DNA from 2 places in the Paenibacillus sp. S29 genome. Region 2 is predicted to be linked to the other one. Evidence: predicted binding sites of a transcription regulator. Region 2 holds the regulator's gene; the other holds the start of a gene.
The links. The regulator LexA, encoded in region 2, represses DNA repair genes until DNA is damaged. The targets are predictions, from matches to a motif close to CGAACATATGTTCG.
Positions count from the first base shown of each region.

Region 1: the regulator LexA is predicted to act here: its motif matches at 3,006-3,019, upstream of recA (recombinase RecA).

Region 1 covers NZ_JBMOUI010000003.1:417,425-424,266, reverse strand. Annotated here, with positions in the region: gene rny (ribonuclease Y) at 1-555, opposite strand, end outside; gene ACL9RM_RS07440 (regulatory protein RecX) at 930-1,679, opposite strand; gene recA (recombinase RecA) at 1,875-2,936, opposite strand; gene ACL9RM_RS07430 (competence/damage-inducible protein A) at 3,179-4,447, opposite strand; gene pgsA (CDP-diacylglycerol--glycerol-3-phosphate 3-phosphatidyltransferase) at 4,543-5,130, opposite strand; gene ACL9RM_RS07420 (YajQ family cyclic di-GMP-binding protein) at 5,341-5,832, opposite strand; gene ACL9RM_RS07415 (hypothetical protein) at 5,977-6,141, opposite strand; gene ACL9RM_RS07410 (helix-turn-helix domain-containing protein) at 6,226-6,842, opposite strand, start outside.
Region 2 covers NZ_JBMOUI010000022.1:586-7,427, forward strand. Annotated here, with positions in the region: gene ACL9RM_RS24370 (HAD family hydrolase) at 1-343, opposite strand, end outside; gene ACL9RM_RS24375 (hypothetical protein) at 499-1,008, opposite strand; gene ACL9RM_RS24380 (DUF896 domain-containing protein) at 1,129-1,335, opposite strand; gene ACL9RM_RS24385 (LysM peptidoglycan-binding domain-containing protein) at 1,444-1,812, opposite strand; gene lexA (transcriptional repressor LexA) at 2,001-2,627, shown strand; gene ACL9RM_RS24395 (hypothetical protein) at 3,262-3,426, shown strand; gene ACL9RM_RS24400 (hypothetical protein) at 3,468-3,608, shown strand; gene ACL9RM_RS24405 (GNAT family N-acetyltransferase) at 4,030-4,569, shown strand; gene tet (Tet(L)/Tet(K)/Tet(45) family tetracycline efflux MFS transporter) at 4,708-6,084, opposite strand; gene ACL9RM_RS24415 (hypothetical protein) at 6,310-6,585, opposite strand; gene ACL9RM_RS24420 (helix-turn-helix domain-containing protein) at 6,658-6,842, opposite strand, start outside.

The sequences.
Region 1 (6,842 bases), on a different contig from region 2:
ACGTGACTTTTTGTCCGCTTCTTCTTTGGCCTGCTGTTCAATTTCTTTAATCATCTGAGCTGTTTCATGACGAACTTCCTGTTCTACGTTGGTCAGAATAATACTTCTTGCATCCTCCATCGTCAGATTGGAAATACGTTCCAACTCAGTTACCTGACTCTTGTAAATCAAATCAATTTGCTGCTGGGTTTCATCGATTCGTTTCTCTTTGTTGGCCACTTGTTCTTCTTTGCGTTCCAGCGATTCCAATTTTTTATCCAGCGATTCTTCTTTTTGCAGCAATCTTCGTTCCTGTCGTTGAATTTCATTGCGACGTTCACGAGTTTCTTTTTCAGCTTCGGCACGAATGCGGTGGATTTCATCTTTCGCTTCCAATACCGTTTCCTTCTTCAGCGCTTCTGCCTCTTTTTTCGCGTTCTCCACGATTTGCGCGGCAGCTTCTTCCGCACTGGAGATCTTAGCTTCTGCAATAGATTTGCGAATAAAATAACCAATCCCGAACCCAAAGAATAACGCGGCTACAGCAACGAGAACGAACCAGATCGCAGTCATCATACTGTTCACCTCCCCGTTGGTTCCTCCAAGGCATTCCTTGGGACTTTTTGCAATTGTCACATTTACTTTGATCGTCAAACTAAGACAACGACACAAGGTCGTTTCATTTCATATGCACATGCTTTCACATGTACAATTCCGCCTGGCATAGCGGCATCACTTGTTATTTGGCGATGAGAACTCACCCGTGGATTCCGCTTTTTTGGAAGGAAAAAGGGCGTTCCACAAGTATCGTTTCATATATATTTTATTATTTGACAAATGGCATTGTCAAGGGAATGCAAACATTAGTAGACTACCATGCAGCTTTCCCTGTAATAACTAGCTCATCCTATCCGTTCATACTAGTCAAAGGTTCAGCAACCGTTTGGCAACTATTCCTCCCACTGCAACAATTCCTCGTCATCTGAAGCAACGTCATGCTCGGCCGCAGTGAGATGATTGACCACTCGGCGTGTCATATCCCCCGAATATCCACGTCTCATGAGAAAAGGGTAGGTTTTCCTTTTTTTCTCCATTATATCACCACGTACCTGATTCCATTTCTTACGTCCGACCGTCAAAGCGCTCTCCCACTCCTCATTATCGGTGATCTCACCTAACGCTTCGCCAATAGAGGCTTTAGAGATGCCCTTCTGACGAAGTTCTTGCCTAACCCACATCTTCCCCTTACGTTGGCTAGTTATGCGCTGCCTTGCCCATTGGCGGGCGTATAAATCATCATCTACGAGTTGTTCCCTTTGCAGTCGAACCATTACTTCGTCAATAACAGACTGATCCAGTTCTTTTTGTAACAAACGTTGGGCAATTTCCTGACTTGTGCGAGGCTTTCGCCCCAAATAGCGAAGCGCAAGTACATAAGCCTGTTGCTTTTCATCTGCCAGAACGATATCTTCCAGTTCTTTTTTATCAAATGACGTTCCTTTGAACATATTGTACTTGATCATTACATCTTCTAATACAGACAGCGAATACGGACCAAAATGAATGATATACCTTCCGCGTTTGCGTCCCTGTCCCTGCTCTACCCTAGTAATCATCAATTCCTCATGATCCGGAAAAAGAGAAATCCCTTGTTGCTTATTTGCTTCCGAAGTGTATTCATCTTCATCGTCCAACTGCAATATATTTCCCTCACTTTGAAATTCACGAAAGCAGCCATTGAACACCTGCTACGCAAAGTTAGATTCCGCTGACAAAGCAGACTTTAGTTGATGCAAAAATGCCCTGCACAACTGTGCAGGGCATCAGAATCATGCTATTCAAACGGACGGTGCCATAACCCTGGCCCCAGTTCACAAACCAAGATTCACCAAGCTTTATTCAAGCTCCAACAATTCCTGTTCTTCCTTCGCTTGCTGCGCCAACTCTTCTTCTGTAGGCGGAGCAACCGTCGTAATCAAATTGCTGGCCACCCGAATTTTTTGTTCGATCGTACTAGCAATATTCGGATTTTCCTTCAAAAATTGTTTAGCATTCTCACGTCCCTGACCAAGGCGCTCACCTTCGTAGGAATACCAGGCTCCGCTCTTGTCGACAATGTCATGCTCCGTACCGATATCGATCAAGCTACCTTCTTTGGAAATACCCTCACCGTACATAATATCCACCTCAGCCTGACGGAAAGGAGGGGCAACTTTGTTCTTCACGACTTTAATACGTGTGCGGTTACCCACAATGTCGTTACCCATTTTCAAACTTTCAATACGACGAACATCCAAACGTACCGTAGAGTAAAACTTCAAGGCACGTCCACCTGGTGTTGTTTCAGGGTTACCGAACATAACACCTACTTTTTCACGTAGCTGGTTAATAAAAATAGCAATGGTTTTCGACTTATTAATAGCTCCAGAAAGCTTACGCAATGCCTGAGACATCAAACGTGCTTGAAGACCAACGTGGGAATCTCCCATTTCGCCTTCAATCTCTGCCTTGGGCACAAGTGCCGCTACGGAGTCAACAACTACAATGTCTACTGCTCCACTACGTACAAGGGCTTCGGCAATCTCAAGCGCCTGCTCTCCTGTATCTGGTTGCGATAGTAACAACTCATCAATATTGACACCCAGCTTGCTTGCATACGACGGATCAAGCGCATGCTCGGCGTCGATAAAGGCGGCTTGTCCGCCTGTTTTTTGCACCTCTGCGATAGCGTGAAGAGCTACTGTCGTTTTACCGGATGATTCCGGTCCGTATATTTCAATAACCCGGCCTCTTGGAAAGCCGCCCGTTCCTAACGCAATATCCAAAGCAATCGAACCACTGGGGATCGTTTCCACTTGCATGTGGGTAGACTCACCCAACTTCATAATGGAACCTTTACCAAATTGCTTTTCTATTTGACGGAGCGCCATATCCAGCGCAGCACGACGATCTGACAATAAACTCACATCCTTCATTGTTTGTACTTTAATAATACCTTGTTTTGACACGCTTGCCAAGCATTTTTTCGAACATACATTCGTTTTTTTTATTCGCACAACTCTCTTCTATAATTACACCTGTCTCTTAAAACAAAAAAAGAACCGCTGGCAAAAGGCTTTGCAACGGTTCTTCCGATAAGATGATTATACCATGAATATCTATCTAAAACAACTCTACGAGTCACACTGTACATAGATGTTTAAGAGAGTTTCTCGTTCTCTACCAGCCTGCGCCACAATCTGTACAGGATTGCTTTGACTGATCGCAGTCGGATTGTTTCACGGTTGCCACTCAGTCTCAGTTCATGTACTTCCGTTTCCTTGTCGCGTTCAGCAATGCCAATATACACTAGACCGACTGGCTTCCGTTCGGAATACCCAGGCCCAGCTACACCAGTAACTGAAAGTCCAAAATCGCTATCCATGATCATTCTCGCCTGCTCTGCAAGCACAAGGGCTACTTCCTTACTCACTGCGCCTGGCGCATGGTCCCCTTCCAAATAATCATAAGGCACGTTGAGTAACTTCATCTTCATTTCATTGGAATAGCACACGATGCCACCTTGAAACATAGCAGCACTGCCAGGTATAGAAGTAATCTGTTCCATCAGCATTCCACCTGTACAGCTTTCTGCCGCACTCACAGTGAGTTCGCGTTTGGCCATTAGATCTACGATAACCTTCTCCAGCGCAACATCCTCGCTTGCATACATATACTCCGAAAGACGCTGCTGAATTTCTACTTCCGTAGCTGTCAGCTTAATTAATGCTTCACTTTCGCTGGCCGCCTTGGTGGATATACGGATCGTGACTTCCCCTTCCTTGGCATAAGGAGCAATCGTAGGATCTGTCTGGGATTGGATCAGATCTAACAAATGGGTTTCAAGAGCTGACTCACCGATCCCTGCAAATTTTAGCATTTTCGAATAAATTGGCATTTCCTCACCGCTCAATGCCTGCTGAAGCAACCAAGGTTTCGCATGGTTTGCAAACATGGGTTTGAGTTCCTTAGGCGGTCCAGGCAAAACTACATAAAATTTACCGTCCTGTGCAATCGCGTCGCCCACAGCTAGCCCTGTCTCATTTTCAAGTGGAGTAGCACCTTCAATAGAAAGCGCCTGCCGGCGGTTATTCTCGGTCATTTCTACCCCACGGTTACGGAAAAATTGATCTAGCTTGTCCATTGCAAGACGATCTATGTGCAATTTCCGCCCCAATACAGCCGCTATCGCCTCTTTCGTCAAATCATCCTGAGTCGGCCCCAGACCGCCGGAAAACAAAATAATATCCGCACGCTTCTGAGCAATTCTTATCGCTTCCTGAAGCCGATCTATGTTATCGCCAACCACAGTCTGAAAATATACATCGATTCCAATTGTAGCCAGCTCTTGTGACAAATATTGAGCATTTGTATTCACTATTTGTCCGAGTAATAACTCTGTTCCTACTGCAATTATTTCAGCTTTCATCAATTCTTCCTCCTGTACTGCGAATATGATGGGAATTATATAAAGAAACAGCAATAAGTTTAGTCCCTATTGCTGTTTCCATAAAATTTATCCTGTTAAACTTTGGAGGAGCTCAGCAAATGGATATTTTTCACGAAATAATCAATACCCGAATAAATGGTGATCAACACTGCTGCCCATATCGCTATTAAATCAAACGGTATACCAAGAAAAACAAACGGGAAATTATTAATGAGCAGCGCTACAATAGCAACGATCTGGATGATCGTCTTTAATTTGCCCCAATTGCTTGCAGCAACCACAGACCCATCCAGTAAGGCAATCTGACGCAGCCCCGTAACCGCAAACTCACGGCTAACAATCACAACGACAATCCATGAATCAATTTTCCCCATTTCTACCAAGGAAACCAAAATAGCGGTTACCAAAAGCTTATCAGCAAGGGGGTCCAACAGCTTGCCCAAATTGGTGACCATATTATTTTTACGTGCCAAATATCCGTCAAGACCATCCGTGCTGGCTGCTACAAGGAAAATGATAGCCGCAATCAGCTGATTATACGGCAGCTTGAAAGCTCCGATCTCAATCGGCGGCGGATAAAAATCAAAGTCCACCAGCAAAGCCAGCATCATCACCGGGATAAGGCAAATCCGCGTTATTGTAATTCTGTTGGGTAAATTCACAACACACTCTCCCCTGATTATCGTACTTGATTACAAATGGCAGTTTTCGGATTAAATTCAATCCTATGTAAATCGCTTTCGACGAGCGCTATACACCTGAATTGTCTGCATTTTCGTTACAAGTATAATATGGCGCAAAACGCATGTCAAAATAACCTGCCGCACATCAAGCAACGTTTTTTCCTACAAAATATATGAGGGAAAACGGCTTTATTTCATGTTTGTAAATTGAAGCTCCAATGGCAAATCAGCTTTACGTAGCAATTGAATGATCGCCTGTAAATCATCCCTGTTTTTTCCGGTCACTCGGATTTGATCACCTTGAATCTGACTTTTGACTTTTAGCTTGGAGTCCCGAATAAGAATATTAATTTTCTTGGCATTATCCTGATCAATTCCCTGCTTAAGCGAAAGACGCTGACGCACTGAACCTAGAGAAGCGGGTTCCAATTTGCCATACTCCACATTTTTAAGGGACAGACCTCGTTTGGCCATTTTAGATTGCAAAATATCAATCACCGCATTCAGCTTGTACTCGTCTTCCGATGCAATCGTAAGAGCTTCTTTCTCAAGCTTGAGGCTACTTTTGCTACCCTTGAAATCAAATCGTGTTTCAATTTCACGCTCCGTCTGATGAACCGCATTTGTTAACTCCTGCATATCCATTTTGGAGACGATATCAAATGAATTTTCTGAAGCCATCGTTTCACTTTCCTTTCCACAACAAAGTTCAATATCTAATTATAGGCTAGTCATTTACAAAAATCCAATAATCCGTTGACTAAAAAGGCGTTCTTGCCAGTTTTCCTGACAAAAACGCCTTTATTTCAATTACGGTCAAAATATCTAATTATGGCTTCGTGTTGGAGTTCGGAACATATCCAAAAGTCCAAGCACAATGTGAGCAAGACCAAAGCCCAGTATGCCATAGCCCCATGCATTCGGTGTCAGATAATAGCCCAGTAAACTGACAATGATACCGAGCCCAGTCACAATCCAGCTGACGGTCATAACGTATACACCTCACTTTGCGGAAAATGAAATGACTGCCTTTCCAGGAATTACAGTCATTAGTATTTCCTTGCACCAAGGCGTTTATTCACCATCAGTAGTTGTAGAATCTGTACCACTTTGTGTTGAATCCGTACTGCTACCTGTCGAAGAATCTGCAGGTGAGCCCGTTACCCCTGCACTCGTTCCGGTCGTGGAAGCTTCTCCTTGCTGGATCAGTACACGAGTAGTCGATTTATTATCTGTTATCGGTTGACCTGCTACGGAAATATCTGTGGCAGAAGACCGTCCTGATTTGATATATAAACCTTCCGGACCAATATCGAAAGACATGGCATCTCCACTTTTAGTCATACCGTAGCTCAGCTTTTCTCCACGGGAATTTTGTCCCTTGTACACTTCAAGCCAACTTTCACCCGTAGCTTTAATATCAACCTTGGCTGTGGCTCCCGTTGCACTGGAAACTTTGAAAATCGTCGTCTTGCCTTGCTTGCCGTCCTGTGCCACAGTTACACCTTGTTGTGGTGTAGTCGTATCCGGCTGCTGTCCAGTATCTGGAGTAGTAGCATCCGTATTCCCCGTACCATCTGGCTGAGTTTGTCCGGTTTGCCCCGCATCAGGAGTCTTCCCACCAGCACCATTTGGAGCCGTCGTTTGACCATTGTTCGGCTGTGTCGTAGTGGTATCAGGAGTAGACGTGC
Region 2 (6,842 bases):
TCTCATTATCTATCCCTAGTTGCTGGAGTCCTCTACGCCATGATTCCTTTCGATAAACAGGGGCCAACTGTTCCAATTGGCGGAATTCAGGTTGCTCACCTGCTGTAAAATTCGCCCACAATCCTTCAAACGGGTTAATGCCGATCATTTGAGTAAAACTAAAGGTTTCATAGGATTCATACAAAGCGCGTGCTTCCTTACGTACCGCTTCCTCCAGAGTTTTCGGATCAACGCCTGCTTCACGGGAGCCTGTTTGGCACGCTGCATCAAATGCCTCTTCTACACTACGTTCATCCCATAAAAGGGTATCATCAAGATCAAACATTACCGCCTGAATCGTCATCTGAATTATCCACTCTCTTTCCACAGTATATGTACACCTATTTGCTCGGTTAAATATTTGAATCGTTATGTGTGCCCATATTAAGCAAGCGGCCGCAGCATGTTATATGAAATAACATCATACGGCCTTTGTTAAAGAGCTACAGGCTAAATCAGTTATTTCTTGTCCACCTGTATCTGATTGGATAGCGCAAACTTCTCAAGTCGCTCTGCAATGGCATCCGTGTCATAGCGACCTAATGATTTTGTGAAAATGAAATTACCGCCCTTACCTTTTCTTTCAACGGTTACGTAACCCTTTTCAATCTTGATGGCTTTCATGTCCCCAGCCGTCATTGGACGTTCTCTACCACCTTTCAGCATATAGAGAGTATCCTTTCCCACTTTCAAATAAGGACGACGGATGAAAAAGATAACAGCCAGCATCAAGTATAGGCCGAATACAAGCCAATCCATCCCTCGCATGCCAGTCTTAGTCAAAAAGTAACTCATAAGCATGTACAATACAGAAAGACCAGCCAGCATAATTGGCACAGTAATGTTACGACCACGGAAAATATCCATTGCAGAACCTGCGCCGTTAATGGTTTGAATGCCTTGCTTTTTGCGCGATTTATTTAAATGCGCTGTGTTTTTGCGTACTTTTCTTTCAAATGATCGGGCCATCTCTCAATTCCTTCCCAGATATATTACAATAAAACAATTGCCTCAAAGCTGATCTATATAGATACCGAGAACGGTACCTAAAACAAAAGGCAAATTGCAGGCTTGGGCGCTTTAACAACATTAATGCTTCAGCCCGTCATTTCCCTTCGATGTATCATCGTCCACAAATTCAATTGTTTCAAGCTGCTGCCGAAAATTACGGCGAATGTTACCTAAATAAATTTCCCGAAGATTGGCGCGCTCTGTGGCTTCCTCTTCCGTCAAACCCTCGGATTTTGCTTTGCGCGCTAATTCATTGATGCGCTGTACCAAGCTGTCTATATCCAAATTGTGTCCCCTCCATAAAAGCAAAGATATAATACACTTTGACATGTAGAAAAGAGCTTGTCAAGGCTCCCGCATTACGCTCCCTGACAAGCTCTAATAGTCTATAGGTCAGAAGTTAGGAAGCTTGAGTACCTGACCTACCTGTACTCCCCGATCCTCTAAACCGTTAATCCGCACAATTCCTTCTATATATACCCGTGTATCCATTCGTTCCGGTTTATGATTTGCGGCAATCTCCCACAACGTATCTCCAGGTTGTACGGTCAGTTTAGTCACTTCTCCCTTGGAAGCTGAGGGTGCCGCGAAAACCGTAAGTACACCTGCCCCTGCAATCCAAGCAACAATCACTAAAATAAGAAGCTTAAGTAAAAGAGTATTAGTAATAATTTGCATAAAATGCGCTCTACCCTCTTTTCGGGTCTCCTGCAAATTTTCTGAATTCATCGGAAAAATACTTTGATAAGTGCTATATTTCATCATTGGCTGCGACCTCCAAACGTTTGTTCTTATGTTTTCACAATATAACACGAACATTTGTTTTGTTCAATAGAAAAGAGAACAAAAGTTCGCGATTATTTTTAGGGATTATTTAGAACTTATGTTTGTACGAACGGAGGTTCTATGCTATAATTTTCCCAAACGTTACTAAATGGGGTTGATACGGTATGTCTAAGATTTCGAGCCGCCAGCAGGCCATTCTTGAATTTATCCGCAATGAAGTGCGTCTAAAGGGATACCCCCCTTCTGTACGCGAAATAGGCGAGGCTGTCGGATTGGCCTCCAGTTCTACGGTTCACGGTCATTTGGATCGTTTAGAGAAAAAAGGACTCATTCGACGCGATCCTACAAAACCACGGGCTATTGAGTTACTCGGTCAAGACGAATCGGATAACAGCAACTTGATTAATTACTCCATTAGTCGTGTCCCCGTCGTCGGCAAAGTAACTGCTGGCCTTCCTATTACGGCGACAGAAAATATTGAAGATTACTTTCCTCTTCCCCAACACTTTGTTGGTGAGGATAAAATATTCATGTTATCTGTTGTAGGCGAAAGCATGATTGAGGCTGGGATTGCTAACGGAGACTATGTAATCGTACGTCAGCAGCAGACCGCTGATAATGGCGATATTGTTGTAGCTATGACAGATGAAGACGAAGCTACAGTTAAAACCTTCTACAAAGAAAAAGATCATATCCGGCTTCAACCTGAAAATCCAGCCTTTGAACCGCTTCGCCTGACACACGTCAGCATTTTGGGCAAGGTTGTAGGACTCTTCCGGGACTTCCACTGATTTCTCGTTCTTTCTTCCCCGTTATTCTAACCACTAATACAAAACCGGCTGCTTAGGGTAAGCCGGTTTTGTATTGTTATTGTGTTTACTATGTATCTCACAACTATTTTTTCATTTCAGCAATCTATTCCTATAGTTTCTACTATAAAATCAGCCTCCTCATCTCAAATAATCACCCACTGATCTTGAGATCACACATAACAACCTACGATCGTATTCAGTACATACAAATACTTATCCATTTCAGGTATTTAGAAAAGCAACTCGAAGCTGTAATTTCCGAAAGAAACAATTACCCAGAAAACAGCCAAGAATATAAACTGCTCTCTGAACAACTGAATCATATTCTTGCTCAAGAGGCGTACTACGAGAAAAAACTTAACACTCTTAATAGTAAATAATTTTCATACTAAACTGCATATTATTTATCTACACTATTAGACTCATGCCGACCTGCCTGTAACATTCTCCTGCAACGTAAAGTTGAAATGGCGAAGACAGGTTCGCATGAGTTTTTTGTTAACCATTAGTAATATAGGTACCAGCTTCTTTTTGCTTTTAATAGATTTATGCTGATACATTACTATCACAATTGACATAGTATATAGCAGACCTAAGCAAAGGAGATATGCAGATGATCAGAAATAGAGTTAAAACGTATAAGCATCGCATCGGAAAAAACAGATATCTGGTCGTTAAAGTCTTTCAAGCCGCAGCTGCTAAAACAGGAAGCGGAAATGCACTAGCAACCAATGCCTTGAATATCAAAATTTCCAAGCGTAAGCATAAACACCACTAAGATTCATCCGTACCTTCATTTCCTTGAAGGGAGGTGATCATATGAGCAGAAGACATTGCAGACGTGATTTGAGAAGAAGAAGATCAAACATCCGTTCGAATCAAAGAGCCGTTGCGCGTGCAAGAGGTAACGCACTGGCTGTTAATCTGTTTAGCGTGAATGATAGACAACGCAGACGTTAATAATCGTTTTCAAGCAAAAGCAGGAAGGATTCTTCCTGCTCAGGCTGTCGAGAAACCCCCTGTTTTTTTGCAGGGGGTTTAAAACTGTCTTAGTGGTCTAAAAACTAGGGTCCTCAGATCGTTTTAAATCGATTTTTGTTTTAAAAGATGCGTCTCCCCATATAAAAATAGAAGTGTCGAAAAGTCCTCTGGACTTTCTCGACACTCTGAGCAGGAAGGATTCTTCCTGCTTTTTTTGTGTTAAACGGTACACCTAACTACTGCTATGAATCGTTGAAGCAAGCGGACGAGATCGTAGAATATCAGACATAGTTGAACAGTCGCTACAATTTTGCTCTTTTTATAAATCTAACAGACAGGAAATGGTGGCTCTCTTTTAGAATAGTGTGCGTAGAGAAATTAAACCAGGAGGAGACAAGCCATGATAATTAAAATGTCACTTTCGAATATGGGAGATTTTAAGAAGTCAAATGAGAATAACGGCTTTATTGTGTCAGGAAGGATAATACCTAAATACGAGAACGATAATTGGACATATATAGAAGAAAGTTTCCCCGAACCATATTTTAAACAGTATGAGGATGATGACGTTGACATCAGTTATATTGATGAACAAGGAAAATCTATTTTTTTATATTATGATGAGAACGACTGTGTTGGGCAAATTAAACTTTGTACTAATTGGAATGGCTATGCTCTAATTGAGGATATTGCCGTCGCTAAAGACTGGAGACACAAGGGAATCGGAGCAGCCTTATTGAGTAAAGCAACCGAGTGGGCTAAGCAGAATAACCTTGTTGGTCTTATGCTTGAAACACAGGATGTGAATGTTTTAGCTTGTCGATTCTATGCTAAAAATAACTTTGTAATCGGCGGAGTTGATACTATGCTATATTCTAACTTTTCCACAGCCCATGAAAAAGCAATTTTTTGGTATTATAAGTTTAAGCATTCAAATTAGCCTAAAATCAAACTGATCAGCAAACAAAGCTCTGCCAACCAATTAAGGCTAGCAGAGCTTTTGAATTATTTAGAGTATCCACTTACTTCAAACGTGAGGATGCGATCATTTTCAGCATGTAAACCTTTTCTGCTCTTATCAGGAATCTGAAACTGAACGTCTATATACAATAACAGTTAAAATCCCGCTAATTATAATGACCACTGTAAAAATCAATAACATATTGCTATATAAATAAGCAGATGGAAAATTAATGATTGGTATAAATTTTTGATGAATAAAACGTATTGATAATAAGCCTCCTACAACTGAAATCCCTGTTCCTTCTGATAAAAAGCTTATAAAATTAAGCAAGCTCATTCCTGCGCCAGCTTCTTCTTGTCTTAAACTACTTGAAACAATAGTGGATATTACTGTTTTAATAAAAGAAAGACCACCGAAAACAAAGACTAGAATAATAGACATCAGCCAAGGTGTCATTTCAATAAAGAAAGCAGCTATCAAAAAGCTGACGGCAAGAAATGCAACGCCGACTGCTAGCACATGTAAGGAACCTTTCTTATCAACAAGTGCTCCTCCAAGGAAACCAAAGAAAATAACACTCATCGTTCCAGGAAAAATAATTCCACTGCCAATCATTGCGGTACTTAAGTGATGAACGTCTTTCATCATATAAGGGACCATAGAAACAAATCCAGCTACGGTACCAAACATAAGTCCGCCACAAAAGATTCCTATCATAAATGCAGTATTTTTCCCCAATGAAGGATCAACAAAAGGATTGGTTACTTGTCTGATATGTTTTAAAAAGATCAAGAAAAAAAGAATACTTATCACCAGAAAAGAAATTCTGTAAGACGTTGTATACAACATAAACATTACAATGCCTAGAGATATAAGCACGATTCCTGCAATGTCAAGTGAACCCTTTGATATGACTTCCTTTTTCAATAATTTTATCAGGAAGGGAACAGTGACAAACGTTAGAACAGGAAGAAGCAGTAAATGAGACCAATGAATATAATGAGCAATCATCCCACCAATAGCCGGTCCTATCCCTTCACCGATTGCTACGATAGACCCGATGAGGCCATATGCCTTGCCCCTGTTTTCTTTTCGGATATAGCGAGCAACTACGACCATCACAAGTGAAGGAAATGCAGCTGCACCAATCCCTTGTATAAATCGCCCCAAGATAAGTGTTGGAAAAAAAGTATGTCCCATAAATCCAATTAATGATCCTATGCAATTCACTATGATTCCAAACAGGAGCAACCTTTTAATACCTAACTGATCAGATAGCTTTCCGTATACAGCGGTTCCTATAGAAAAACTTAGCATAAAGGCAGTATTTACCCAATTTGTAACGGCTGGTGTTTTATTGAATTCATCAGCAATATCAGGTAAAGAGATATTAAGAACCATTTCATTTAACACACTAAAAAACGAAAGAACACAAAGCCACATTAAAATTTGGTTATGGTGTAAAACAGACTGTGAATAAGGGGGTTTCAATTTTGACCCTCCAGAAATGAGGGTTAACGTAGTTTATAGGGTCAAAAATATAACGTTCGGATACATTCGGTTTTCCGCAGTATAATAGGAAGAAATAAATTTTTATTCAGATATCTTAGGGTCTGTTCTGGTTCAAATATGGTCAAAATATGGTCAAAAGCTACATGTCCTTTCTTGCACTTGGTCCTGGAGAATTCCAGGGCCTTTTTGCTCTAACTTCAGTTCTTAATCTTCATCAAATTCAAAATGATGATATTTGATTTCATCTTCTACATACTCGACAGTTCTTAAAATGTATTGACCTTCTGCATAACATAAAAGTTCCCAGCCATCAATTGATAACTCATCTAAAACATATAGAAGATCCAATTCTCCGTATTCCTGTATAACATCCTCAGACTTAAATCTCCAACACTCTTCAGGATGTTTGATTTTTTCCAGTATATCATGGCGTTTGAGTTTGACTTTCTCAATTTCAATCTTTTTCTTTCCTGCTTCCACATGTATCCCTCCAGATCAATATTTTGTTTGAACAAAATATTCTTAGTACGGCACAAAAAGCGGCTGTATAATCTATTCTTTACTATAACTATTTCTTTGTTCTTGTTTACGTTTTTCAATCCAATCTAAAAAGTCGCTTTTCATGACTCTTCTGCTGTTACCCACTGAAAAATTAGGAATACCACCGTAGTCCTCATTTATTTTTAATAACTCATATACAGTACGTCTGGAGATGCTCATATATTTAGCAATATCAT